2 linked regions of the Streptomyces venezuelae genome follow. Each later gene encodes a partner of the first gene's protein in a complex. Links are inferred from orthologs where the notes say so. Each region holds a gene or a part of one and is shown in the gene's direction. Other genes may lie near its edges.

Region 1 (11,703 bases):
CAAGATCGCCGATGCCGAGACCGTATTCTGGAACGGCCCGGTCGGCGTCGCCGAGCACCCCGACTACGCGAACGGCACCGCCGCGATCGCGCGGGCCCTGCTCAACTGCGACGGCTTCACCGTGGTGGGCGGCGGCGACTCCGCCGCGGCCGTCCGTAACCTGGGCTTCGACGAAAACGCATTCGGCCACATCTCGACCGGCGGCGGCGCCTCCCTCGAATACCTCGAGGGCAAGACGCTCCCCGGCCTCGCCGCACTGGAGAACTGACACCTGATGACTACGCGTACCCCGCTGATGGCGGGCAACTGGAAGATGAACCTCAACCACCTCGAGGCCATCGCCCACGTCCAGAAGCTCGCCTTCGCCCTGGCGGACAAGGACTACGAGGCCTGCGAGGTCGCCGTCCTGCCGCCCTTCACCGACCTGCGCTCCGTGCAGACCCTCGTCGACGGCGACAAGCTCAAGATCAAGTACGGCGCCCAGGACATCTCGGCGCAGGACTCCGGTGCCTACACCGGCGAGATCTCGGGCCCGATGCTGGCCAAGCTGAAGTGCACCTACGTCGCCGTGGGCCACTCCGAGCGCCGCCAGTACCACAACGAGACCGACGAGATCTGCAACGCCAAGGTGAAGGCCGCGTACAAGCACGGTCTGACCCCGATCCTCTGCGTCGGCGAGGGCCTGGACATCCGCAAGGCCGGCCAGCAGGTCCAGTACACGCTGAACCAGATCGACGGCGGCCTGAAGGACATCCCGGCCGAGCAGGCCGAGACCATCGTCATCGCCTACGAGCCGGTCTGGGCCATCGGCACCGGCGAGGTCGCGACCCCCGAGGACGCGCAGGAGGTCTGCGGCGCGATCCGCGGCCGCCTCGCCGAGCTGTACTCGCAGGAGCTCGCCGACAAGGTCCGCATCCAGTACGGCGGCTCCGTGAAGGCGAAGAACGTCGCCGACATCATGGCGCAGCCCGACGTGGACGGCGCGCTCGTCGGCGGCGCGGCGCTGGACTCGGACGAGTTCGTCAAGATCGTTCGCTTCGGCGACCAGTGAGTATGCGCTAGCGGCGTTACGTCGTACCCTGACGGGGGTCGAAGCTCGATGCTTTCGGCCCCCGTCGTCGATTCAGATCCGAGGAAGTTGGTCCAGCCGTGGTTATGGGGTTCTCGATCGCCCTGATCGTCTTCAGCGCCTTGCTGATGTTGCTGGTGCTGATGCACAAGGGCAAGGGCGGCGGTCTTTCCGACATGTTCGGTGGCGGCATGCAGTCGTCCGTCGGCGGGTCCTCCGTCGCCGAGCGCAACCTCGACCGCATCACGGTCGTGGTCGGTCTGCTGTGGTTCGCGTGCATTGTCGCGCTCGGCCTTCTGATGAAGGCGAACAACTAGCGTCAGCCACTGGTCGCTTGTCCGGTGCGAGCCCGCGTGCGCGGCTTATCATGGGGCTTGCGTCCGGGGGTGGGGTGTAACTCCCAACACTGGACGCGCGTTGGGCCTTACGTAAACTGAGGCGCCCGCAGCAGCACCATCACGCAGGGAGTTACGACCGTGGCAAGTGGCAACGCGATCCGAGGAAGTCGGGTCGGGGCGGGGCCGATGGGCGAGGCCGAGCGCGGTGAGTCCGCGCCGCGACTGCGCATCTCCTTCTGGTGCTCCAACGGGCACGAGACGCAGCCGAGCTTCGCCAGCGACGCGCAGGTCCCCGATACGTGGGACTGTCCCCGCTGCGGCTTTCCGGCAGGTCAGGACCGGGACAACCCGCCGGACCCGCCGCGCACCGAGCCGTACAAGACGCACCTGGCGTACGTACGCGAGCGGCGCAGCGACGCGGACGGGGAGGCCATCCTCGCGGAAGCGCTCGCCAAACTGCGGGGCGAGATCTAACACGTGAATACGACAACGGAACCGGCCGGACAACGAAAAGTGTCCGGCCGGTTCCGTTGTTTGGGCACGTGTGCGGAGAGACAGTTTCGGACATCTCATCCCGCTCCCTGATCGATTAGGTTGGAGAGTGCAGCGGGGCAATTGACGTACGCACGTACGAGAGAAGGCTGAAGTCCGAGATGAACGCAGAAAGCCGCGCCAGGCTCGACCGGATTCCCGAGTGGACGGCGCTCGCCGAGCACCGTGACCAGCTGGGGGAGGTGCAGCTGCGAGAGCTCTTCGCCGCGGACCCGGCGCGCGGCACGGCGTACACCCTCCAGGTCGGCGACCTGCACATCGACTACTCCAAGCACCTCGTCACCGACGAGACGCTGAGGCTCCTGCGCGACCTGGCGGCCGCGACCGACGTCTTCGGGCTGCGGGACGCCATGTTCCGCGGCGAGAAGATCAACACCACCGAGGACCGGGCCGTCCTGCACACGGCGCTGCGCGCCCCGCGGGAGGCCGTCGTCGAGGTCGACGGCGAGAATGTCGTGCCCGCCGTGCACGCCGTCCTCGACAAGATGAGCTCCTTCTCGGAGAAGGTCCGCTCCGGCGAGTGGACCGGTCACACCGGCAAGCGCATCAAGAACGTCGTCAACATCGGCATCGGCGGCTCCGACCTCGGCCCCGCGATGGCGTACGAGGCGCTGCGCTCCTTCACCGACCGCGGCCTCACGGTCCGCTTCGTGTCGAACGTGGACGGCGCGGACCTGCACGAGGCCGTGCGGGACCTGGACGCCGCCGAGACGCTGTTCATCATCGCCTCGAAGACGTTCACCACCATCGAGACGATCACCAACGCCACCTCCGCGCGGGACTGGCTGCTGACCGAGCTGAAGGCGGGTCAGGACGCCGTCGCCAAGCACTTCGTGGCGCTGTCGACCAACGCCGAGAAGGTGTCGGAGTTCGGCATCGACACGGCCAACATGTTCGAGTTCTGGGACTGGGTCGGCGGCCGCTACTCGTACGACTCGGCGATCGGTCTCTCCCTGATGATCGCCATCGGGCCCGACCGCTTCCGCGAGATGCTCGACGGTTTCCACCTCGTCGACGAGCACTTCCGCACGGCGCCCGCCGAGTCCAACGTGCCGCTCCTGATGGGCCTGTTGGGCATCTGGTACGGCAACTTCCACGACGCGCAGTCGCACGCCGTCCTGCCGTACTCGCACTACCTCTCCAAGTTCACCGCGTACCTCCAGCAGCTGGACATGGAGTCCAACGGCAAGTACGTCGACCGGGACGGCAAGGAGGTCGACTGGCAGACGGGCCCGGTCGTCTGGGGCACGCCCGGCACCAACGGCCAGCACGCCTACTACCAACTCATCCACCAGGGCACGAAGTTGATCCCGGCGGACTTCATCGGCTTCGCCGAGCCCGTCGCCGACCTGCTGCCCGGCCTGGTCGCCCAGCACGACCTGCTGATGGCCAACTTCTTCGCGCAGACCCAGGCGCTGGCGTTCGGCAAGACGCCGGACGAGGTGCGCGCCGAGGGCGTCGCGGAAGAACTCGTCCCGCACAAGACGTTCAAGGGCAACCACCCGACGACGACGATCCTCGCCAAGGAACTGACCCCCTCGGTACTCGGCCAGCTCATCGCGCTCTACGAGCACAAGGTGTTCGTGCAGGGCGCCGTGTGGAACATCGACTCCTTCGACCAGTGGGGCGTCGAGCTGGGCAAGGTCCTCGCCAAGCGCGTCGAGCCCGCGCTGACCGAGGGCGCCGAGGTGCCCGACCTGGACGGGTCGACCACGGCGCTGGTCGCCAAGTACCGGGACCTGCGCGGGCGTTGAGTCCCGCCATGCGTTAATCGGGTGCGGGCGGCCCTCCCGGCGGGTGACACTGCTTCGGCTCTGTCACCCGCCGGGAGGGACCCCGTCATGGACCAGCTGCACGCCGCGCTCGCCGACCCCGAGAGACTCAGGCTGTACGCGCGGATCGTCCTCGACGACCTGCCGGCGCGCGAGGCCGACTCCGCCGTCGCCCGCAAGCACCTGGGCCGCCTCCTCGCCACCGGGCTCGTGGAGCGGTTGCCCGACGGCTCGCTGCGGGCCGACTCCGCCGTCTTCCGGCGCTCGCCCGACCCCGTCGACGCGCACGACCGTCCCACGGTGCCGCGTCGTCTCACCGGCTTCTTCGCGCACGGCCGTCTCACCGCCATACCGGTCCGCCCCGTCGTGCGCCACGAACTCCTCGTCCACCTCACGGACACCCTCTTCGACGCCGACCGCACCTACAGCGAGGGCGAGGTCAACGACGCCTTCCGCACCGTCCACGACGACACGGCGGCCCTGCGCAGATACTGCGTCACCGACGGCCTCCTCGTCCGCGACCAGGACGGCAGCAGCTACCGACGCGTCCTCGCCGACGCCTGAGGGCCCCGCACCGGGATGGTGCGGGGCCCTCAGGGACGTAACGCGGTGAACCGCTAGGCGACAGCCGGCGGGTACAGCTCCGGGGGGAGCTGGGAGGCCGCCGCGGCGTCCAGGAGCCACAGCGTCCGCGAGCGGCCGTAGGCACCGGCCGCGGGGGCCTGCACCTCACCGGCGCCGGACAGGGCGATGGCCGCGGCGTTCGCCTTGTCCTCGCCCGCCGCGAGCAGCCACACCTCGCGGGCCGCCCGGATCGCCGGGAGCGTCAGCGTGACGCGGGTCGGCGGGGGCTTCGGCGCGCCGTGCACGCCGACCACCGAGCGCTCCGTCTCCCGCACCGCGGGAAGCTCCGGGAAGAGCGACGCGACGTGCGTGTCCGGGCCGACGCCGAGCATCAGGACGTCGAACGTCGGTACCGGACCGTGGTCCTCCGGGCTCGCGGCCGCGGTGAGCTCGGCGGCGTAGATCTCCGCCGCCGCGTCCACCTCGTACGCGCCGTCCGAGGCCGGCATCGGGTGCACCCGGGCCGGGTTCAGGGGCACCGAGTCGAGCAGTGCCTCCTTGGCCTGGGTGTAGTTCCGCTCCGGGTCGCCGTCCGGCAGGAACCGCTCGTCGCCCCACCACAGGTCGAGCCGCGACCAGTCGATCGCGTCCTTCGCCGGGGACGCGGCGAGCGCCGCGAGCACGCCGTTGCCGTTGCGGCCGCCGGTGAGGACCACCGACGCGTGGCCGCGGGCGGCCTGCGCGTCGACGATCTTCGTGATGAGGCGGGCCGCCGCGGCCTGCGCCATCAGCTCCTTGTCGCGGTGGACGACGAGCTGCGGGGCCGCGGTCACTTCGCCGCCGCCTTCTTCGCCGCGGTCTTCTTGGCCGGAGCCTTCTTGGCCGGGTCCTTGTCCGGCTCCTCCGACGCGGCCGCCTTGGCCTCGGCCTCGGCCTTCGCGTCGTCGGACGGCTTCTCGTCGCGCAGCGTGTCCGTGTGCTCCGCCGGGTCGCCCAGGCGGTCCACGCCGTACTTCAGCGCGGACGCGTAGGTGTCGTCCGGGTCGAGACGCCGCAGCTCCTCGGCGATCAGCTCGGCCACCTCGCGGCGCTTGAGTGCCACTGCGCGGTCGGGCTGCCCCTGGATGGAGAGCGTGGCGAGCGAACCGTCGGCGCGGTCGAGCACGATGGGACCGCAGGTGGTCTCCATGCGGACACCGGTCAGGCCGGGACCCGCCGACAGCGTGCGCTTCACGGGGACGTCGAGGCGGTCCGCGAGCCACATGGCGAGCAGCTCGCAGCTCGGGTTGAACTCCTCGCCCTCCACCTGCACCGACGTGACCTTGCAGGTGACCTGGTCGAGCGCGGCGGCCAGCATGGAGCGCCACGGCGTGATGCGGGTCCAGGACAGGTCCGTGTCGCCGGGGCTGTAGGCCTCGGCTCGCGCGGTCAGCTCGTGGATCGGCTGCTCCGCGGCGTACGTGTCCGTGACGCGGCGCTGGGCCAGGGCGCCGAGCGGGTCCTTGGCGGGATCCAGCGGGGCGTTCACCGGCCACCAGGCGACCACGGGGGCGTCGGGGAGCAGCAGCGGCAGGACGACGGACTGGGCGTGGTTGATGCCCTCGCCGTAGAGCCGCAGGATCACCGTCTCGCCGGTGCCCGCGTCCGCGCCGACCCTGACCTCGGCGTCGAGGCGCGAGGTGGTGCGGTCGCGGGGCGAGCGGGCGGCGCGCTTGATGACCACGAGGGTGCGCGAGGGGTGCTCGCGGGAGGCCTCGCTGGCCGCCTTCAGGGAGTCGTAGGCGTTCTCCTCGTCGGTGACGATGACGAGGGTGAGGACCATGCCGACGGCCGGGGTGCCGATCGCGCGGCGGCCCTGCACGAGCGCTTTGTTGATCTTGCTGGACGTGGTGTCCGTGAGGTCGATCTTCATGGCCGGCGCCAGCTCCGTCCGTCTCGTGCGAGCATTTCGTCCGCTTCGGTCGGGCCCCAGGTGCCGGCCGGGTACTGCGCGGGCTTGCCGTGCTTGTCCCAGTACTCCTCGATCGGGTCGAGGATGTTCCAGGACAGCTCGACCTCCTCCGTGCGCGGGAAGAGGTTGGCGTCGCCGAGCAGGACGTCGAGGATCAGACGCTCGTACGCCTCCGGGCTGGACTCGGTGAAGGACTCGCCGTACGCGAAGTCCATCGAGACGTCCCGGATCTCCATGGAGGTGCCGGGCACCTTCGAGCCGAACCGCACCGTGATGCCCTCGTCGGGCTGGACGCGGATGACGATCGCGTTCTGCCCGAGCTCCTCGGTGGCGGTGTGGTCGAAGGGGGAGTGCGGCGCGCGCTGGAAGACGACCGCGATCTCGGTGACGCGCCGGCCGAGGCGCTTGCCGGTGCGCAGGTAGAAGGGGACGCCCGCCCAGCGGCGGTTGTCCACCTGCAGCTTGATCGCGGCGTAGGTGTCGGTCTTCGACTTGGGGTCGATGCCGTCTTCCTGGAGGTAGCCGACGGCCTTCTCGCCGCCCTGCCAGCCCGCGGCGTACTGCCCGCGCACGGTGTCCTTGCCGAGGTCCTTGGGCAGCCGGACGGCGCCGAGCACCTTCGCCTTCTCGGCGACGAGCGCGTCGGCGTCGAAGGAGGCGGGCTCCTCCATCGCGGTCAGCGCCATCAGCTGGAGCAGGTGGTTCTGGATGACGTCGCGGGCGGCGCCGATGCCGTCGTAGTACCCGGCGCGGCCGCCGATGCCGATGTCCTCGGCCATCGTGATCTGGACGTGGTCCACGTACGACCGGTTCCAGATCGGCTCGAACATCTGGTTGGCGAAGCGGAGCGCCAGGATGTTCTGGACGGTCTCCTTGCCGAGGTAGTGGTCGATCCGGAACACCTGGTCCGGGTCGAACACCTCGTGCACGATCGCGTTGAGGTCCTGGGCCGACGCCAGGTCGTGGCCGAACGGCTTCTCGATGACGGCACGCCGCCAGGAACCCTCGGGGGCGTCCGCGAGCTCGTGTTTCTTGAGCTGCTGGACGACCTGGGGGAAGAACTTCGGGGGCACGGAGAGGTAGAAGGCGAAGTTGCCGCCCGTCCCCTGCGCCTTGTCCAGCTCCTGGATGGTGGCCTTCAGCTGTTCGAAGGCCTCGTCGTCGTCGAAGTTGCCCTGGACGAAGCGCATGCCCTGGATGAGCTGCTGCCAGACCTCCTCGCGGAAGGGCGTGCGCGCGTGCTGCTTGACGGCGTCGTGCACCTCCTGCGCGAAGTCCTCGTCCTGCCATTCGCGGCGGGCGAAGCCGATGAGGGCGAAGCCCGGCGGCAGCAGACCCCGGTTGGCGAGGTCGTACACGGCAGGCATCAACTTTTTACGGGACAAATCGCCCGTGACGCCGAAAATGACCAGGCCCGACGGCCCCGCGATACGCGGGAGCCGTCGGTCTGCGGCGTCACGCAGCGGATTGCTGCTTGACAAAGTGGGTCAGCCCTTCGCGGGAGCGAGGCGCTGGAGCTCGGCCTCGGTGGACTTGAGCAGGTCGGTCCAGGACGCCTCGAACTTCTCGATGCCCTCGTCCTCGAGGAGCTGCACGACCTCGTCGTAGCTGATGCCCAGCTTCTCCACGGCGGCGATCTCGGCGCGCGCCTGGTCGTACGTGCCCGCGATGGTGTTGCCCGTGATCCGGCCGTGGTCGGCCGTGGCCTCCAGGGTCGCCTCGGGCATCGTGTTCACCGTGTTCGGCGCGACGAGGTCGTCCACGTACAGGGTGTCCTTGTACGCGGGGTCCTTGACGCCGGTCGAGGCCCACAGCGGACGCTGCTTGTTGGCCTGCGCCTTGTCCAGGGCGGCCCAGCGGTCCGAGGAGAAGACCTCCTCGTACGCCTCGTACGCGAGACGGGCGTTGGCCAGCGCGGCCTTGCCCTTGAGGGCCTTGGCCTCGTCCGTGCCGATGCCGTCCAGGCGCTTGTCGATCTCGGTGTCCACGCGGGACACGAAGAAGGACGCCACGGAGTGGATCTTCGACAGGTCCAGGCCGCGCTCCTTGGCCTTCTCCAGGCCCGCCAGGTACGCGTCCATCACCATGCGGTAGCGCTCCAGCGAGAAGATCAGCGTGACGTTGACGCTGATGCCGAGGCCGATGACCTCGGTGATCGCCGGGATGCCCGCCTTGGTGGCCGGGATCTTGATGAGCGCGTTCGGCCGGTCCACCAGCCAGGCGAGCTGCTTGGCCTCGGCGACCGTCGACTTGGTGTTGTGCGCGAGCCGCGGGTCGACCTCGATCGACACCCGGCCGTCCTGGCCGTCGGTGGCGTCGAAGACGGGGCGCAGGATGTCGGCGGCGTCCCGGACGTCCGCCGTCGTGATCATGCGGATGGCCTCTTCGACGGTGACCCCGCGGGCGGCGAGGTCCGAGAGCTGCTGGTCGTAACCGTCGCCCTGCGAGATCGCCTTCTGGAAGATCGAGGGGTTGGTCGTGACGCCCACGACGTGCTGCTGGTCGATCAGCTCGGCGAGGTTGCCGGACGTGATCCGCTTGCGCGACAGGTCGTCCAGCCAGATCGCGACGCCTTCTTCTGAAAGGCGCTTGAGTGCGTCTGTCATGGAATTACATCTCCTACTTGGTCGTATATGGGCGTCAGCGCTGAGCGGCGGCGATCGATTCCCGCGCCGCCTCGGCCACCGCGTCAGCGGTGAAACCGAACTCGCGGAACAGCACCTTGGCGTCCGCGGAAGCACCGAAGTGCTCCAGCGAGACGATGCGTCCGGCGTCACCCACGAAGCGGTGCCAGGTCAGGCCGATGCCCGCCTCGACCGCCACGCGCGCCTTGACCGACGGCGGCAGCACCGAGTCCCGGTACCCCTGGTCCTGCTCCTCGAACCACTCGACGGACGGCATCGAGACGACACGCGTCGGGACGCCGGCGGCCTGCAGCTGCTCGCGCGCCTCGACGGCGAGCTGGACCTCGGAGCCGGTGCCGATGAGCACGACCTCGGGCGAGCCGCCCTCGGCCTCGAACAGGACGTAGCCACCCTTGGCGGCGTCCTCGTTGCGCTCGTACGTCGGCACGCCCTGGCGGGTCAGCGCGAGGCCGTGCGGGGCGCCCTTGCCGAACTCCTTGGTGTAGCGCTTGAGGATCTCGCGCCACGCGATGGCCGTCTCGTTCGCGTCGGCCGGGCGCACGATGTTCAGGCCCGGGATGGCGCGCAGCGAGGCCAGGTGCTCGACCGGCTGGTGGGTCGGGCCGTCCTCGCCGAGGCCGATGGAGTCGTGCGTCCACACGTACGTCACCGGCAGGTGCATCAGCGCGGACAGACGCACGGCGTTGCGCATGTAGTCGGAGAACACCAGGAAGGTGCCGCCGTAGATGCGCGTGTTGCCGTGCAGCGCGATGCCGTTCATCTCCGCGGCCATGGAGTGCTCGCGGATGCCGTAGTGGATCGTGCGGCCGTACGGGTCGGCCTCCGGCAGCGGGTTGCCCTTCGGCAGGAACGACGACGTCTTGTCGATCGTCGTGTTGTTCGAGCCCGCGAGGTCGGCGGAGCCGCCCCACAGCTCGGGGATGACCGCGCCGAGCGCCTGGAGGACCTTGCCGGAGGCGGCGCGCGTGGCGACGGCCTTGCCGGTCTCGAACTCCGGGAGCTTCTCCTCCCAGCCCTCGGGCAGCTCGCCCTTGGCGATGCGGTCGAACTCCGCGGCGCGCTCGGAGTCGGCGGTGCGCCAGGCGGCGAAGCCCTTCTCCCACTCGGCCTTGGCCTCGCGGCCGCGGTCGAGCGCCTTGCGGGTGTGCGCGAGGACCTCGTCGGAGACCTCGAAGGTCTGCTCCGGGTCGAAGCCGAGGACGCGCTTGGTGGCGGCCACCTCCTCCTCGCCGAGCGCCGAGCCGTGCGCGGCCTCGGTGTTCTGCGCGTTCGGGGCGGGCCAGGCGATGATCGAGCGCATCGCGATGAAGGAGGGGCGCTCGGTCTCGGCCTTGGCGGCCTCGATCGCGGCGTAGAGCGCGGCGGGGTCGAGGTCGCCGTCCTCCTTGGGGGCCACGCGCTGGACGTGCCAGCCGTACGCCTCGTACCGCTTGAGGGTGTCCTCGGAAACGGCGGTCTCGGTGTCGCCCTCGATCGAGATGTGGTTGTCGTCCCACAGCAGGATCAGGTTGCCGAGCTTCTGGTGCCCGGCCAGCGACGAGGCCTCGCCGGAGATGCCCTCCTGGAGGCAGCCGTCACCGGCGATGGCGTACACGTAGTGGTCGAACGGGGACGAGCCGTCGGTCGTCTCCGGGTCGAACAGGCCGCGCTCGTAGCGGGCGGCCATCGCCATGCCCACGGCGTTGGCGACGCCCTGGCCCAGCGGGCCCGTGGTCGTCTCCACGCCCACCGTGTGGCCGTACTCCGGGTGGCCCGGGGTCTTCGAGCCCCAGGTGCGGAAGGCCTTCAGGTCATCCAGCTCCAGGCCGAAACCGGCCAGGTACAGCTGGATGTAGAGGGTCAGGGACGAGTGGCCCGCAGAGAGGACGAACCGGTCGCGGCCGGTCCAGTCGGCGTCCGCGGGGTCGTGGCGCATCACCTTCTGGAAAAGGGTGTACGCGGCGGGCGCGAGGCTCATGGCCGTACCGGGATGGCCGTTGCCGACCTTCTGTACGGAGTCCATGGCCAGGACGCGGGCGGTGTCAACGGCCCGCTGGTCCAGTTCGGTCCACTCGAGGTCTGTGGTGGTCGGCTTGGTGCTCACCCTGAGTCAGGGCTCCTCTCCACATGTCGAATGCCGGCGGCGTAGATCCCACCGGCCGTTGTCGAGCCTACCGCTGCTAGAACGCTCATTTTTTCGAGTCATTCCAGACTGCAGCGACATGCGAGGATGCGCCTCCCGAAAGGAAAGCGGAGGCATTCCGCAAGTGAATACGGGCTCGCTCATATGTCCGCTCAAAAGGCCATAGGTATCGCCCATTTGTCCGCTCAATGAACGCACGGTTCCGCTCATGTGGCGACCCGGTCCGCCCCGGACGCCGTTCGGCCGGCCGCCCAACACGAACCCACCCCCGCGAAGGGCGAGGTATGGGCAACGTCTACAGTGGCGTGGTACGCGCGGGCTTTACCGGATCTTCATGTCAGAAGGTGCTGGTCGGCCTGCTGGGATGTCTCTGTCAGGGGTGTGCGTGACGGCCGTTGAATCCCGTCCAGCGGGGGTTTCCGGGACGGACCTTAGCCCGAGCCATCGGCCGTTCGGGGCTCGTGTCAAGGCGTTCGTGGCGCTGACCAAGCCGCGGATCATCGAGCTTCTGCTCATCACCACCGTTCCGGTGATGTTCCTCGCCGAGCAGGGCGTGCCCGACCTGTGGCTGGTCTTCGTGACCTGTCTGGGCGGGTACCTCTCCGCGGGGGGCGCAAACGCCCTCAACATGTACATCGACCGCGACATCGACGCGCTGATGGACCGCACGTCGCAGCGGCCGCTCGTGAC
Region 2 (11,788 bases), 3.0 Mb from region 1 along the record:
TGCCACCCCCGGCCGTGTCTTCAAGGGCATGCGCATGGCGGGTCGCATGGGCAACGAGCGGGTCACCACCCAGAACCTGACCGTCCACGCCGTTGACGCGGAGAAGGGTCTGCTGCTCATCAAGGGCGCGGTCCCCGGTCCGAACGGCGGCCTCGTCCTGGTCCGTACCGCGGCCAAGGGGGCCTGAGGTAACCCATGAGCACCATTGACATCCTTTCGCCGGCAGGCGACAAGACCGGGACGGTCGAGCTCCCCGCGGAGATCTTCGACGTCGAGAAGATCAGCATCCCGCTGATCCACCAGGTCGTCGTCGCGCAGCTGGCCGCGGCCCGTCAGGGCACGCACAAGACCAAGACCCGCGGTGAAGTCCGTGGTGGTGGCAAGAAGCCTTACCGCCAGAAGGGCACCGGCCGCGCGCGCCAGGGTTCGACCCGTGCGCCGCAGTTCGCCGGCGGTGGCGTCGTCCACGGCCCCGTGCCGCGTGACTACTCCCAGCGCACCCCCAAGAAGATGAAGGCTGCCGCCCTGCGTCACGCCCTCACCGACCGGGCGCGCAACTCCCGCATCCACGTCGTCTCCGGCGTGGTCGAGGGCGAGATCTCGACGAAGGCCGCGAAGAGCCTGCTCGGCAAGGTCAGCGAGCGCAAGAACGTGCTCCTGGTCATCGAGCGCTCGGACGAGCTGTCGCTGCTCTCCGCCCGCAACCTGCCCCAGGTCCACATCCTGGAGCCGGGCCAGCTGAACACGTACGACGTGCTCGTCTCGGACGACGTGGTCTTCACCAAGGCCGCGTTCGAGTCCTTCGTGTCCGGCCCGAAGGCCACTGACACCGAAGGGAGCGAAGCCTGATGGCCATCCGTCACCAGAGCATCGCGTCCAAGGCCGCGAAGGCCGCCAAGGCCGCGCGCGTCGCCAAGGCGAAGCGCATCGCGACCGAGGGCAAGATCGCCGTTGAGCCCACCCCGCTGAGCAAGTCCTTCTCGGACCCGCGCGACGTCCTCGTCAAGCCGGTCGTCTCCGAGAAGTCGTACGCGCTGCTCGACGAGGGCAAGTACACGTTCATCGTGGCTCCGGGCGCCAACAAGACCCAGATCAAGCAGGCCGTCGAGGCGGTCTTCTCGGTCAAGGTCACCGGCGTCAACACGATCAACCGTCAGGGCAAGCGGAAGCGTACGCGCACCGGTTTCGGCAAGCGTGCCGACACCAAGCGCGCCATCGTGACCCTTGCTGAGGGCGACCGTATCGACATCTTCGGCCAGGCCTCCTAACGGAGCGCCCTGGTCCGAATATCGGACGAGGACTGAGAAATGGGAATCCGCAAGTACAAGCCGACTACGCCGGGCCGTCGTGGCTCCTCCGTAGCCGACTTCGTCGAGGTAACGCGGTCCACGCCGGAGAAGTCGCTGGTTCGCCCGCTGCACAGCAAGGGCGGCCGTAACAATTCCGGTCGTGTGACCGTTCGCCACCAGGGTGGTGGCCACAAGCGCGCCTACCGCGTGATCGACTTCCGTCGCCACGACAAGGACGGCGTGCCGGCCAAGGTCGCGCACATCGAGTACGACCCCAACCGCACGGCGCGCATCGCGCTGCTGCACTACGCGGACGGCGAGAAGCGCTACATCCTCGCCCCGCGCGGCACGCAGCAGGGTGACCGGATTGAGAGCGGCCCCGGTGCCGACATCAAGCCCGGCAACAACATGGCGCTGCGCAACATCCCCGTGGGTACGACGATCCACGCCATCGAGCTGCGGCCCGGCGGCGGCGCGAAGTTCGCCCGCTCCGCGGGTGCCTCCGTGCAGCTGCTCGCGAAGGAAGGCGCCATGGCGCACCTTCGCATGCCGTCCGGTGAGATCCGCCTGGTCGACGTCCGCTGCCGCGCCACCATCGGCGAGGTCGGCAACGCCGAGCAGTCGAACATCAACTGGGGCAAGGCCGGCCGCATGCGCTGGAAGGGCGTCCGCCCGACCGTGCGTGGTGTCGTGATGAACCCGGTCGACCACCCGCACGGTGGTGGTGAAGGCAAGACCTCCGGTGGTCGTCACCCGGTCTCGCCGTGGGGCAAGAAGGAGGGTCGTACTCGTGATCGCAACAAGGCGAGCAACAAGTACATCGTCCGTCGCCGCAAGTCGAACAAGAAGCGCTAGGAGCGGGTTTAGATGCCGCGCAGTCTCAAGAAGGGGCCCTTCGTCGACGACCACCTCGTGAAGAAGGTGGACGCCCAGAACGAAGCAGGCACCAAGAACGTCATCAAGACCTGGTCCCGGCGCTCGATGATCATCCCCAGCATGCTGGGTCACACGATCGCGGTGCACAACGGCAAGACCCACATCCCGGTGTTCGTCACCGAGTCGATGGTCGGCCACAAGCTCGGCGAGTTCTCGCCGACTCGCACCTTCCGCGGCCACGTCAAGGACGACCGGAAGTCGAAGCGCCGCTAGTGCGGGGTGGAACGACTATGACTAACACCGAAGGGACAACCATGGAAGCCAGGGCCCAGGCGCGGTACATCCGCGTCACGCCCATGAAGGCCCGCCGCGTGGTGGACCTCATCCGTGGCATGGATGCCACGGAGGCTCAGGCGGTCCTGCGTTTCGCCCCGCAGGCCGCGAGCGTGCCGGTCGGCAAGGTGCTGGACAGCGCCATTGCCAACGCCGCGCACAACTACGACCACACCGACGCCTCTTCGCTGGTCATCAGCGAGGCGTACGTGGATGAGGGCCCGACCCTGAAGCGGTTCCGTCCGCGTGCTCAGGGCCGTGCCTACCGGATCCGTAAGCGGACCAGCCACATCACCGTGGTCGTCAGCAGCAAGGAAGGAACCCGGTAATGGGCCAGAAGGTAAACCCGCACGGGTTCCGGCTCGGTGTCACGACCGACTTCAAGTCGCGTTGGTACGCCGACAAGCTGTACAAGGACTACGTCAAGGAAGACGTCGCCATCCGTCGGATGATGACGTCCGGCATGGAGCGCGCCGGCATCTCGAAGGTTGAGATCGAGCGCACCCGTGACCGCGTGCGTGTGGACATCCACACCGCCCGTCCCGGCATCGTCATCGGCCGCCGTGGCGCCGAGGCCGACCGCATCCGCGGTGACCTCGAGAAGCTCACGGGCAAGCAGGTCCAGCTGAACATCCTCGAGGTCAAGAACCCCGAGGTCGACGCTCAGCTCGTGGCCCAGGCCGTCGCGGAGCAGCTGTCCTCCCGCGTCTCCTTCCGTCGTGCCATGCGCAAGAGCATGCAGTCGGCGATGAAGGCGGGCGCCAAGGGCATCAAGATCCAGTGTGGCGGTCGTCTCGGCGGCGCCGAGATGTCCCGCTCGGAGTTCTACCGCGAGGGCCGTGTGCCCCTGCACACGCTCCGCGCCAACGTGGACTACGGCTTCTTCGAGGCCAAGACGACCTTCGGCCGCATCGGCGTGAAGGTCTGGATCTACAAGGGCGACGTCAAGAACATCGCCGAGGTCCGCGCCGAGAACGCCGCTGCCCGCGCCGGCAACCGCCCGGCCCGTGGTGGCAACGACCGCCCGGCCCGTGGTGGCCGCGGTGGCGAGCGTGGCGGTCGCGGTCGCAAGCCGCAGCAGTCGGCTCCGGCCGCCGAGGCCCCCAAGGCCGAGGCGCCCGCCGCTGCTCCGGCTGCTGAGAGCACCGGAACGGAGGCCTGACCGAAATGCTGATCCCCCGTAGGGTCAAGCACCGCAAGCAGCACCACCCGAAGCGCAGCGGTATGTCCAAGGGTGGCACGCAGGTTGCGTTCGGCGAGTACGGCATCCAGGCGCTGACCCCGGCGTACGTGACGAACCGTCAGATCGAGGCAGCTCGTATCGCGATGACGCGTCACATCAAGCGTGGCGGCAAGGTCTGGATCAACATCTACCCGGACCGCCCCCTCACCAAGAAGCCTGCCGAGACCCGCATGGGTTCCGGTAAGGGTTCGCCGGAGTGGTGGGTCGCCAACGTCAAGCCCGGACGCGTCATGTTCGAGCTGTCGTACCCGAACGAGAAGATTGCTCGTGAGGCGCTCACCCGCGCTGCTCACAAGCTTCCGATGAAGTGCCGCATCGTCCGGCGCGAGGCAGGTGAGTCGTGATGTCGGCCGGTACCAAGGCGTCCGAGCTGCGCGAGCTGGGCAACGAGGAGCTTGTCAACAAGCTTCGCGAGGCCAAGGAAGAGCTGTTCAACCTCCGCTTCCAGGCGGCGACGGGCCAGCTCGAGAACCACGGCCGGCTCAAGGCCGTCCGTAAGGACATCGCGCGGATCTACACCCTCATGCGTGAGCGCGAGCTGGGCATCGAGACGGTGGAGAGCGCCTGATGAGCGAGAGCAACGTGACTGAAGAGACGAAGGCCGCCCGCGGCTTCCGCAAGACCCGTCAGGGTCTGGTCGTCAGCGACAAGATGGACAAGACCGTCGTCGTCGCTGTCGAGGACCGCGTGACGCACGCGCTGTACGGCAAGGTCATCCGCCGTACGAACAAGCTCAAGGCGCACGACGAGCAGAACGCTGCCGGCGTCGGCGACCGCGTCCTCCTGATGGAGACGCGTCCGCTGTCCGCCACCAAGCGCTGGCGCATCGTCGAGATCCTCGAGAAGGCCAAGTAATTCTCCGAGGGGCACCCCCCTCGGAGTTCGTTCCGCCAGGCTCCCGGGGCAGTTCGCCGAACTGCCCCGGGGGAACCGGCAGACAATCAGGAGATAGACGTGATCCAGCAGGAGTCGCGACTGCGCGTCGCCGACAACACGGGTGCGAAGGAAATTCTCACCATCCGTGTTCTCGGTGGCTCGGGTCGCCGCTACGCGGGCATCGGTGACGTCATCGTCGCCACCGTGAAGGACGCGATCCCCGGTGGCAACGTGAAGAAGGGTGACGTCGTCAAGGCGGTCATCGTTCGCACCGTCAAGGAGCGCCGCCGTCCGGACGGCTCGTACATCCGCTTCGACGAGAACGCCGCCGTCATTCTGAAGAACGACGGCGACCCTCGCGGCACCCGTATCTTCGGCCCCGTCGGCCGTGAGCTGCGCGAGAAGAAGTTCATGAAGATCATCTCGCTCGCGCCGGAGGTGCTGTAAGCATGAAGATCAAGAAGGGCGACCTGGTCCAGGTCATCACCGGTAAGGACAAGGGCAAGCAGGGCAAGGTCATTGCCGCTTACCCGCGCGACGAGCGCGTCCTGGTCGAGGGTGTCAACCGGGTCAAGAAGCACACGAAGGCCGGCCCGACCGCCAGCGGCTCGCAGGCCGGCGGCATCGTGACCACCGAGGCCCCCGTCCACGTCTCCAACGTCCAGCTGGTCGTGGAGAAGGACGGCAACAAGGTCGTCACGCGCGTCGGTTACCGCTTCGACGACGAGGGCAACAAGATCCGCGTTGCCAAGCGGACGGGTGAGGACATCTGATGACGACCACCACCACTCCGCGTCTCAAGACGAAGTACCGCGAGGAGATCGCGGGCAAGCTGCGTGAGGAGTTCTCGTACGAGAACGTCATGCAGATCCCCGGCCTGGTCAAGATCGTGGTCAACATGGGTGTCGGCGACGCCGCCCGTGACTCGAAGCTGATCGACGGCGCCATCCGCGACCTCACCACGATCACCGGCCAGAAGCCGGCCGTGACGAAGGCCCGGAAGTCCATCGCGCAGTTCAAGCTGCGCGAGGGCCAGCCGATCGGCTGCCACGTCACGCTCCGTGGCGACCGCATGTGGGAGTTCCTGGACCGCACCCTGTCGCTCGCGCTGCCGCGCATCCGCGACTTCCGTGGTCTGTCCCCCAAGCAGTTCGACGGCCGTGGCAACTACACCTTCGGTCTCACGGAGCAGGTCATGTTCCACGAGATCGACCAGGACAAGATCGACCGCGTCCGGGGTATGGACATCACCGTGGTCACCACGGCGACCAACGACGCTGAGGGCCGTGCGCTCCTTCGTCACCTCGGCTTCCCGTTCAAGGAGGCGTAAGCGAGATGGCGAAGAAGGCTCTCATTGCCAAGGCTGCTCGTAAGCCCAAGTTCGGTGTGCGTGCGTACACCCGCTGCCAGCGCTGCGGCCGTCCGCACTCCGTCTACCGCAAGTTCGGCCTCTGCCGCGTGTGCCTTCGTGAGATGGCTCACCGTGGCGAGCTCCCGGGCGTGACCAAGAGCTCCTGGTAGTCCTCCCTTTTCAAGGGTTCAAAGGACTCCTGGATCTCTCGGTAAGTAAAGGGTCGGCAGAGGCCCGCCTCTCCATGGCTTAGGCTAGGAGGGTTGGGCGTCTGCCGCCCTGACCGACTTACTACGCCGTAGGTCCCCGCGCCGCACCCGTCCCGCCTCTGAGTGGGGAGAGGGATGGCGCAGATAGGAAACCCCGGCGAGAGAGGCCGAAGGCCAATTCATGACCATGACTGATCCGATCGCGGACATGCTGACTCGTCTGCGTAACGCGAACTCGGCGTACCACGACACCGTGGCGATGCCGCACAGCAAGATCAAGTCTCACATCGCGGAGATCCTCCAGCAGGAGGGCTTCATCACGGGCTGGAAGGTCGAGGACGCCGAGGTCGGCAAGAACCTCGTTCTCGAGCTGAAGTTCGGCCCGAACCGTGAGCGCTCCATCGCGGGCATCAAGCGGATCTCCAAGCCCGGTCTCCGGGTTTACGCGAAGTCCACCAACCTGCCGAAGGTCCTCGGCGGCCTCGGCGTGGCGATCATCTCCACGTCGCACGGTCTCCTGACCGGCCAGCAGGCAGGCAAGAAGGGCGTAGGTGGGGAAGTCCTCGCCTACGTCTGGTAGTCGGGAACGGAGGAATAGCTAATGTCGCGTATTGGCAAGCTCCCCATCACGGTTCCCGCCGGCGTGGACGTCACCATCGACGGCCAGACGGTCGCGGTCAAGGGCCCCAAGGGATCCCTGAGCCACACCATCGTCGCGCCGATCGAGATCGCTAAGGGTGAGGACGGCGTCCTGAACGTCACCCGCCCGAACGACGAGCGTCAGAACAAGGCCCTCCACGGCCTGTCCCGCACGCTGGTGGCGAACATGATCACCGGCGTGACCCAGGGTTACGTGAAGAAGCTCGAAATCAGCGGTGTCGGTTACCGCGTCCTGGCGAAGGGCTCCAACCTGGAGTTCTCGCTCGGCTACAGCCACCCGATCCTGATCGAGGCGCCCGAGGGCATCTCCTTCAAGGTCGAATCGGCGACCAAGTTCTCGGTCGAGGGCATCGACAAGCAGAAGGTCGGCGAGGTTGCGGCCAACATCCGCAAGCTGCGCAAGCCCGACCCGTACAAGGCCAAGGGCGTCAAGTACGAAGGCGAAGTCATCCGCCGCAAGGTCGGAAAGGCGGGTAAGTAAGCCATGGCATACGGTGTCAAGATTGCTAAGGGCGACGCTTACAAGCGTGCTGCCATCAAGCGTCGTCACATCCGCATCCGTAAGCACATCTCGGGTACGGCTGAGCGTCCGCGCCTGGTCGTGACGCGCTCGAACCGCCACATCGTGGCCCAGGTCATCGACGACATCAAGGGTCACACCCTTGCGTCGGCTTCGACCCTGGACACCACGATCCGCGGCGCCGAGGGCGACAAGTCCGCGGCCGCCAAGTCGGTCGGCGCCCTGGTCGCCGAGCGCGCCAAGGCCGCCGGTGTCGAGACTGTCGTGTTCGACCGTGGTGGTAACCAGTACGCCGGGCGCATCGCCGCCCTGGCGGACGCCGCCCGCGAAGCCGGACTCAAGTTCTGAGTCGGTTCCGTAGCTAGCGGAAACAGAGAGAGGTAATTCCAATGGCTGGACCCCAGCGCCGCGGTGGCGGTGCCGGTGGCGGCGAGCGGCGGGACCGGAAGGGTCGCGACGGTGGCAACGCCGCCGCCGAGAAGACCGCGTACGTTGAGCGCGTTGTCGCGATCAACCGCGTCGCCAAGGTTGTGAAGGGTGGTCGTCGCTTCAGCTTCACTGCGCTCGTCGTAGTGGGCGACGGTGACGGCACCGTGGGTGTCGGTTACGGCAAGGCCAAGGAGGTGCCGGCCGCCATCGCCAAGGGTGTTGAGGAGGCCAAGAAGCACTTCTTCAAGGTCCCCCGTATCCAGGGCACCATCCCGCACCCCATCCAGGGTGAGAAGGCCGCGGGCGTCGTCCTGCTCAAGCCTGCTTCCCCCGGTACCGGTGTTATCGCCGGTGGCCCGGTGCGTGCCGTGCTCGAGTGCGCGGGCGTGCACGACATCCTGTCGAAGTCCCTGGGCTCCGACAACGCGATCAACATCGTGCACGCGACCGTGGCGGCCCTCAAGGGCCTGCAGCGTCCCGAGGAGATCGCGGCTCGCCGTGGTCTGCCCCTCGAGGACGTCGCCCCCGCGGCTCTGCTTCGTGCGCGTGCGGGAGCGGGTGCGTAATGGCACAGCTCAAGATCACGCAGACGAAGTCGTACATCGGCAGCAAGCAGAACCACCGCGACACCCTGCGTTCCCTTGGTCTCAAGGGCATCAACACGCAGGTCGTCAAGGAGGACCGCCCCGAGTTCCGCGGAATGGTGCACACCGTCCGCCACCTCGTGACGGTTGAGGAGGTCGACTGACATGGCGGAGCAGAACCCGCTGAAGGTCCACAACCTCCGGCCCGCCCCGGGCGCCAAGACCGCCAAGACCCGTGTGGGTCGTGGTGAGGCGTCCAAGGGTAAGACCGCTGGTCGTGGTACCAAGGGCACCAAGGCCCGTTACCAGGTTCCGGAGCGCTTCGAGGGTGGCCAGATGCCCCTCCACATGCGTCTCCCGAAGCTCAAGGGCTTCAAGAACCCGTTCAAGACCGAGTTCCAGGTCGTGAACCTCGACAAGCTGAGCGCGCTGTACCCGGAGGGTGGCGAGGTCACCGTCGAGGGTCTCGTCGCCAAGGGTGCCGTTCGCAAGAACAGCCTCGTCAAGGTGCTCGGCCAGGGTGAGCTCACCGTGGCGCTGCAGGTGACGGTCGACGCCGTCTCCGGCTCCGCCAAGGAGAAGATCACCGCCGCCGGCGGTACCGTCACCGAGCTCGTCTGATTCATCCAGACGTGTCGATGACATGAGCGATTCCCAGCCGGGGATGCCCCACAAAAGGGGCATCCCCGGTTGGTCGTTCCTAGGGGGGCACGGTCGCCGGTAAGGTGGCGTGCACTGTCTAAGCTCCGTGCGGTCTGCCCGCACGGTTTTCTTGACTGATACGTATTCGTCGAACCTCAGACCACCACCTCTGACGCACGCGCGCGGGGGTCGCAGGAGGCACCGTGCTCACCGCGTTCGCCCGGGCGTTCAAGACGCCCGACCTGCGCAAGAAGCTGCTCTTCACACTCGGCATCATCGTGATCTATCGGGTGGGTACGCATGTGCCGATTCCCGGTGTCGACTACCGGAACGTCCAGACCTGTATCGACAACGCCAATGCGAACCAGGGCCTGTTCGGTCTCGTCAACATGTTCAGCGGTGGCGCGCTGCTCCAGATCACGATCTTCGCGCTCGGCATCATGCCGTACATCACGGCGAGCATCATTCTGCAGCTGCTGACCGTGGTGATCCCGCGCCTCGAAGCCCTCAAGAAAGAGGGCCAGGCCGGCACCGCGAAGATCACGCAGTACACGCGCTATCTGACCATCGCGCTCGCGATCCTCCAGGGCACCGGCCTCGTGGCCACCGCCCGCACCGGCACCCTCTTCCAGGGCTGCCCCGTGGCCAGCGAGATCGTGCCCGACCAGTCGATCTTCGTCACCATCACGATGGTCATCACCATGACCGCCGGTACGGCGTGCGTCATGTGGCTCGGTGAGCTCATCACGGACCGCGGCATCGGCAACGGCATGTCGATCCTGATGTTCATCTCGATCGCCGCGACCTTCCCGAGCGCACTGTGGGCCATCAAGCAGCAGGGTGACCTGGCGAACGGCTGGATCGAGTTCGGCACCGTCATCGCGGTCGGTCTCGTGATGGTCGGCCTGGTGGTCTTCGTCGAGCAGGCACAGCGTCGCATTCCGGTCCAGTACGCGAAGCGAATGATCGGCCGCAGGTCCTACGGCGGTACGTCGACGTACATTCCGCTGAAGGTCAACCAGGCGGGCATCATCCCTGTGATCTTCGCCTCCTCGCTGCTCTACATTCCGGCGCTCGTGGCCCAGTTCGCGGGCGGCAACTCGGGATGGAAGACGTGGATCGAGGCGAACCTGACCAAGGGTGACCATCCGATTTACATCGCCACGTACTTCATCCTGATCGTCTTCTTCGCCTTCTTCTACGTCGCGATCTCCTTCAACCCCGAGGAAGTCGCCGACAACATGAAGAAGTATGGTGGCTTCATCCCGGGCATCCGGGCTGGCCGTCCGACCGCTGAGTACCTGAGTTACGTACTCAACCGGATCACCTGGCCGGGTTCGCTGTATCTGGGTCTGATCGCTCTTGTGCCGACGATGGCGTTGGTTGGCTTCCAGGCAAACCAGAACTTCCCGTTCGGCGGGACGAGCATCCTCATCATCGTGGGTGTGGGTCTGGAGACCGTGAAGCAGATCGAGAGCCAGCTCCAGCAGCGCAATTACGAAGGGTTCCTCCGCTGATGCGAATCGTCCTCGTCGGGCCGCCCGGTGCGGGCAAGGGAACGCAGGCCGCGTTCCTCGCCAAGAACCTGTCGATCCCGCACATCTCCACGGGCGACCTCTTCCGTGCCAACATCAGCCAGGGCACGGACCTGGGCAAGCAGGCGAAGGCGTACATGGACGCCGGGAACCTGGTCCCCGACGAGGTGACCATCGGCATGGCGAAGGACCGCATGGCGCAGCCGGACGCCGAGAACGGCTTCCTGCTCGACGGGTTCCCGCGCAACGTGTCGCAGGCGGAGGCGCTGGACGTCGCGCTCAAGGCCGACGACGTGAAGCTCGACGCCGTCCTGGACCTGGAGGTCCCCGAGGACGAGGTCGTCAAGCGGATCGCGGGCCGGCGGATCTGCCGCAAGGACTCCAGCCACGTCTTCCACGTGACGTACAGCAAGCCGAAGCAGGAAGGCGTCTGTGACGTCTGCGGCGGCGAGCTCTACCAGCGCGAGGACGACAGCGAGGACACCGTCCGCAAGCGCCTCGAGGTCTACCACACGCAGACCGAGCCGATCATCGACTACTACCGGACCCAGGGTCTGGTCGTGACGATCTCGGCACTCGGCAAGGTGGACGAGGTCACCGAGCGCGCGATGGACGCGCTCAAGGGCGACAAGTAGTTCAGTACGCTGATTCCGGCCGCGGTGCCCCTCGGGGGACCGCGGCCGTAGTGTTGTATACGTCGGTTGTCGGACGGAAGACGGAGAGCGGAACCCCATGGTGCAGATCAAGACCCCCGAGCAGATCGCGAAAATGCGTGAGGCGGGCCTTGTCGTCGCCGCGATTCACGCCGCGACCCGTGAGGCCGCGGTGCCCGGCGCCACCACGAAGGATCTGGACGAGGTCGCCCGCAAGGTGATCGCCGAGCACGGGGCGAAGTCGAACTTCCTCGGGTACGGCGGGTTCCCCGCCACGATCTGCACGTCGGTCAACGAGGTCGTCGTGCACGGCATCCCCGACGACAAGACCGTCCTGAAGGACGGCGACATCATCTCCATCGACGCGGGCGCCATCGTCGACGGCTGGCACGGCGACGCGGCGTACACCGCGTTCGTGGGCACCGGTCACGCTCCGGAGCTGATCGAGCTCTCCCGGGTGACCGAGGAGTCCATGTGGGCCGGTCTCGCCGCCATGAAGCAGGGCAACCGGCTCGTCGACATCTCCCGCGCCATCGAGACGTACATCCGCCGGCAGCCGAAGCCGGGCGGCGGCAAGTACGGGATCGT

The links.
Region 2: the proteins of secG (region 1) and secY are in contact, whole or in part, in a crystal structure (PDB 5AWW), measured with the Thermus thermophilus proteins. The link is inferred for Streptomyces venezuelae from one-to-one orthologs. Residues at the interface, in WP_223903268.1 of Thermus thermophilus: Tyr5, Ile9, Tyr12, Leu13, Ala16, Leu19, Val20, Val23, Leu24, Gln26, Glu27, Pro28, Gln30, Gly31, Ala32, Asp34, Leu35, Met36, Gly37, Gly38, Ser39, Ala40, Asp41, Leu42, Phe43, Ala45, Arg46, Val48, Tyr53, Thr56; in WP_096411648.1 of Thermus thermophilus: Leu14, Gln16, Arg17, Phe20, Ile34, Pro35, Pro37, Ile72, Arg108, Arg109, Asn112, Gln113, Arg116, Ile117, Ile120, Pro145, Gly146, Trp147, Phe152, Phe155, Val156, Val159, Thr160, Val162, Ala163, Gly164, Ala166, Leu167, Trp170, Glu173.

Annotation. Positions count from the first base shown.
Region 1 is NZ_CP029193.1:1,835,312-1,847,014, reverse strand. Bases 1-2,770 are described here. They hold secG (preprotein translocase subunit SecG), read left to right. Parts: upstream 1-1,155; coding sequence 1,156-1,386; downstream 1,387-2,770. Other genes in these bases: pgi (glucose-6-phosphate isomerase), read left to right, coding at 2,061-2,770; DEJ47_RS08595 (RNA polymerase-binding protein RbpA), read left to right, coding at 1,546-1,881; tpiA (triose-phosphate isomerase), read left to right, coding at 275-1,051; DEJ47_RS36815 (phosphoglycerate kinase), read left to right, coding at 1-268. Outside these bases: more of pgi, read left to right, coding at 2,771-3,713; DEJ47_RS36805 (DUF2087 domain-containing protein), read left to right, coding at 4,032-4,295; pgl (6-phosphogluconolactonase), read right to left, coding at 4,349-5,128; glucose-6-phosphate dehydrogenase assembly protein OpcA, read right to left, coding at 5,125-6,207; zwf (glucose-6-phosphate dehydrogenase), read right to left, coding at 6,204-7,727; tal (transaldolase), read right to left, coding at 7,734-8,852; tkt (transketolase), read right to left, coding at 8,887-10,974; DEJ47_RS08555 (heme o synthase), read left to right, coding at 11,393-11,703. UniProt on the Bacillus subtilis protein: Involved in protein export. Participates in an early event of protein translocation.
Region 2 is NZ_CP029193.1:4,869,128-4,880,915, forward strand. Bases 8,518-11,372 are described here. They hold secY (preprotein translocase subunit SecY), read left to right. Parts: upstream 8,518-9,215; coding sequence 9,216-10,529; downstream 10,530-11,372. Other genes in these bases: rpmD (50S ribosomal protein L30), read left to right, coding at 8,518-8,534; rplO (50S ribosomal protein L15), read left to right, coding at 8,536-8,991; DEJ47_RS22725 (adenylate kinase), read left to right, coding at 10,529-11,182; map (type I methionyl aminopeptidase), read left to right, coding at 11,280-11,372. Outside these bases: rplC (50S ribosomal protein L3), read left to right, coding at 1-187; rplD (50S ribosomal protein L4), read left to right, coding at 196-849; rplW (50S ribosomal protein L23), read left to right, coding at 849-1,268; rplB (50S ribosomal protein L2), read left to right, coding at 1,308-2,144; rpsS (30S ribosomal protein S19), read left to right, coding at 2,157-2,438; rplV (50S ribosomal protein L22), read left to right, coding at 2,480-2,827; rpsC (30S ribosomal protein S3), read left to right, coding at 2,827-3,660; rplP (50S ribosomal protein L16), read left to right, coding at 3,666-4,085; rpmC (50S ribosomal protein L29), read left to right, coding at 4,085-4,309; rpsQ (30S ribosomal protein S17), read left to right, coding at 4,309-4,596; rplN (50S ribosomal protein L14), read left to right, coding at 4,696-5,064; rplX (50S ribosomal protein L24), read left to right, coding at 5,067-5,390; rplE (50S ribosomal protein L5), read left to right, coding at 5,390-5,947; DEJ47_RS22680 (type Z 30S ribosomal protein S14), read left to right, coding at 5,953-6,138; rpsH (30S ribosomal protein S8), read left to right, coding at 6,359-6,757; rplF (50S ribosomal protein L6), read left to right, coding at 6,779-7,318; and 4 more genes. UniProt on the Bacillus subtilis protein: The central subunit of the protein translocation channel SecYEG. Consists of two halves formed by TMs 1-5 and 6-10.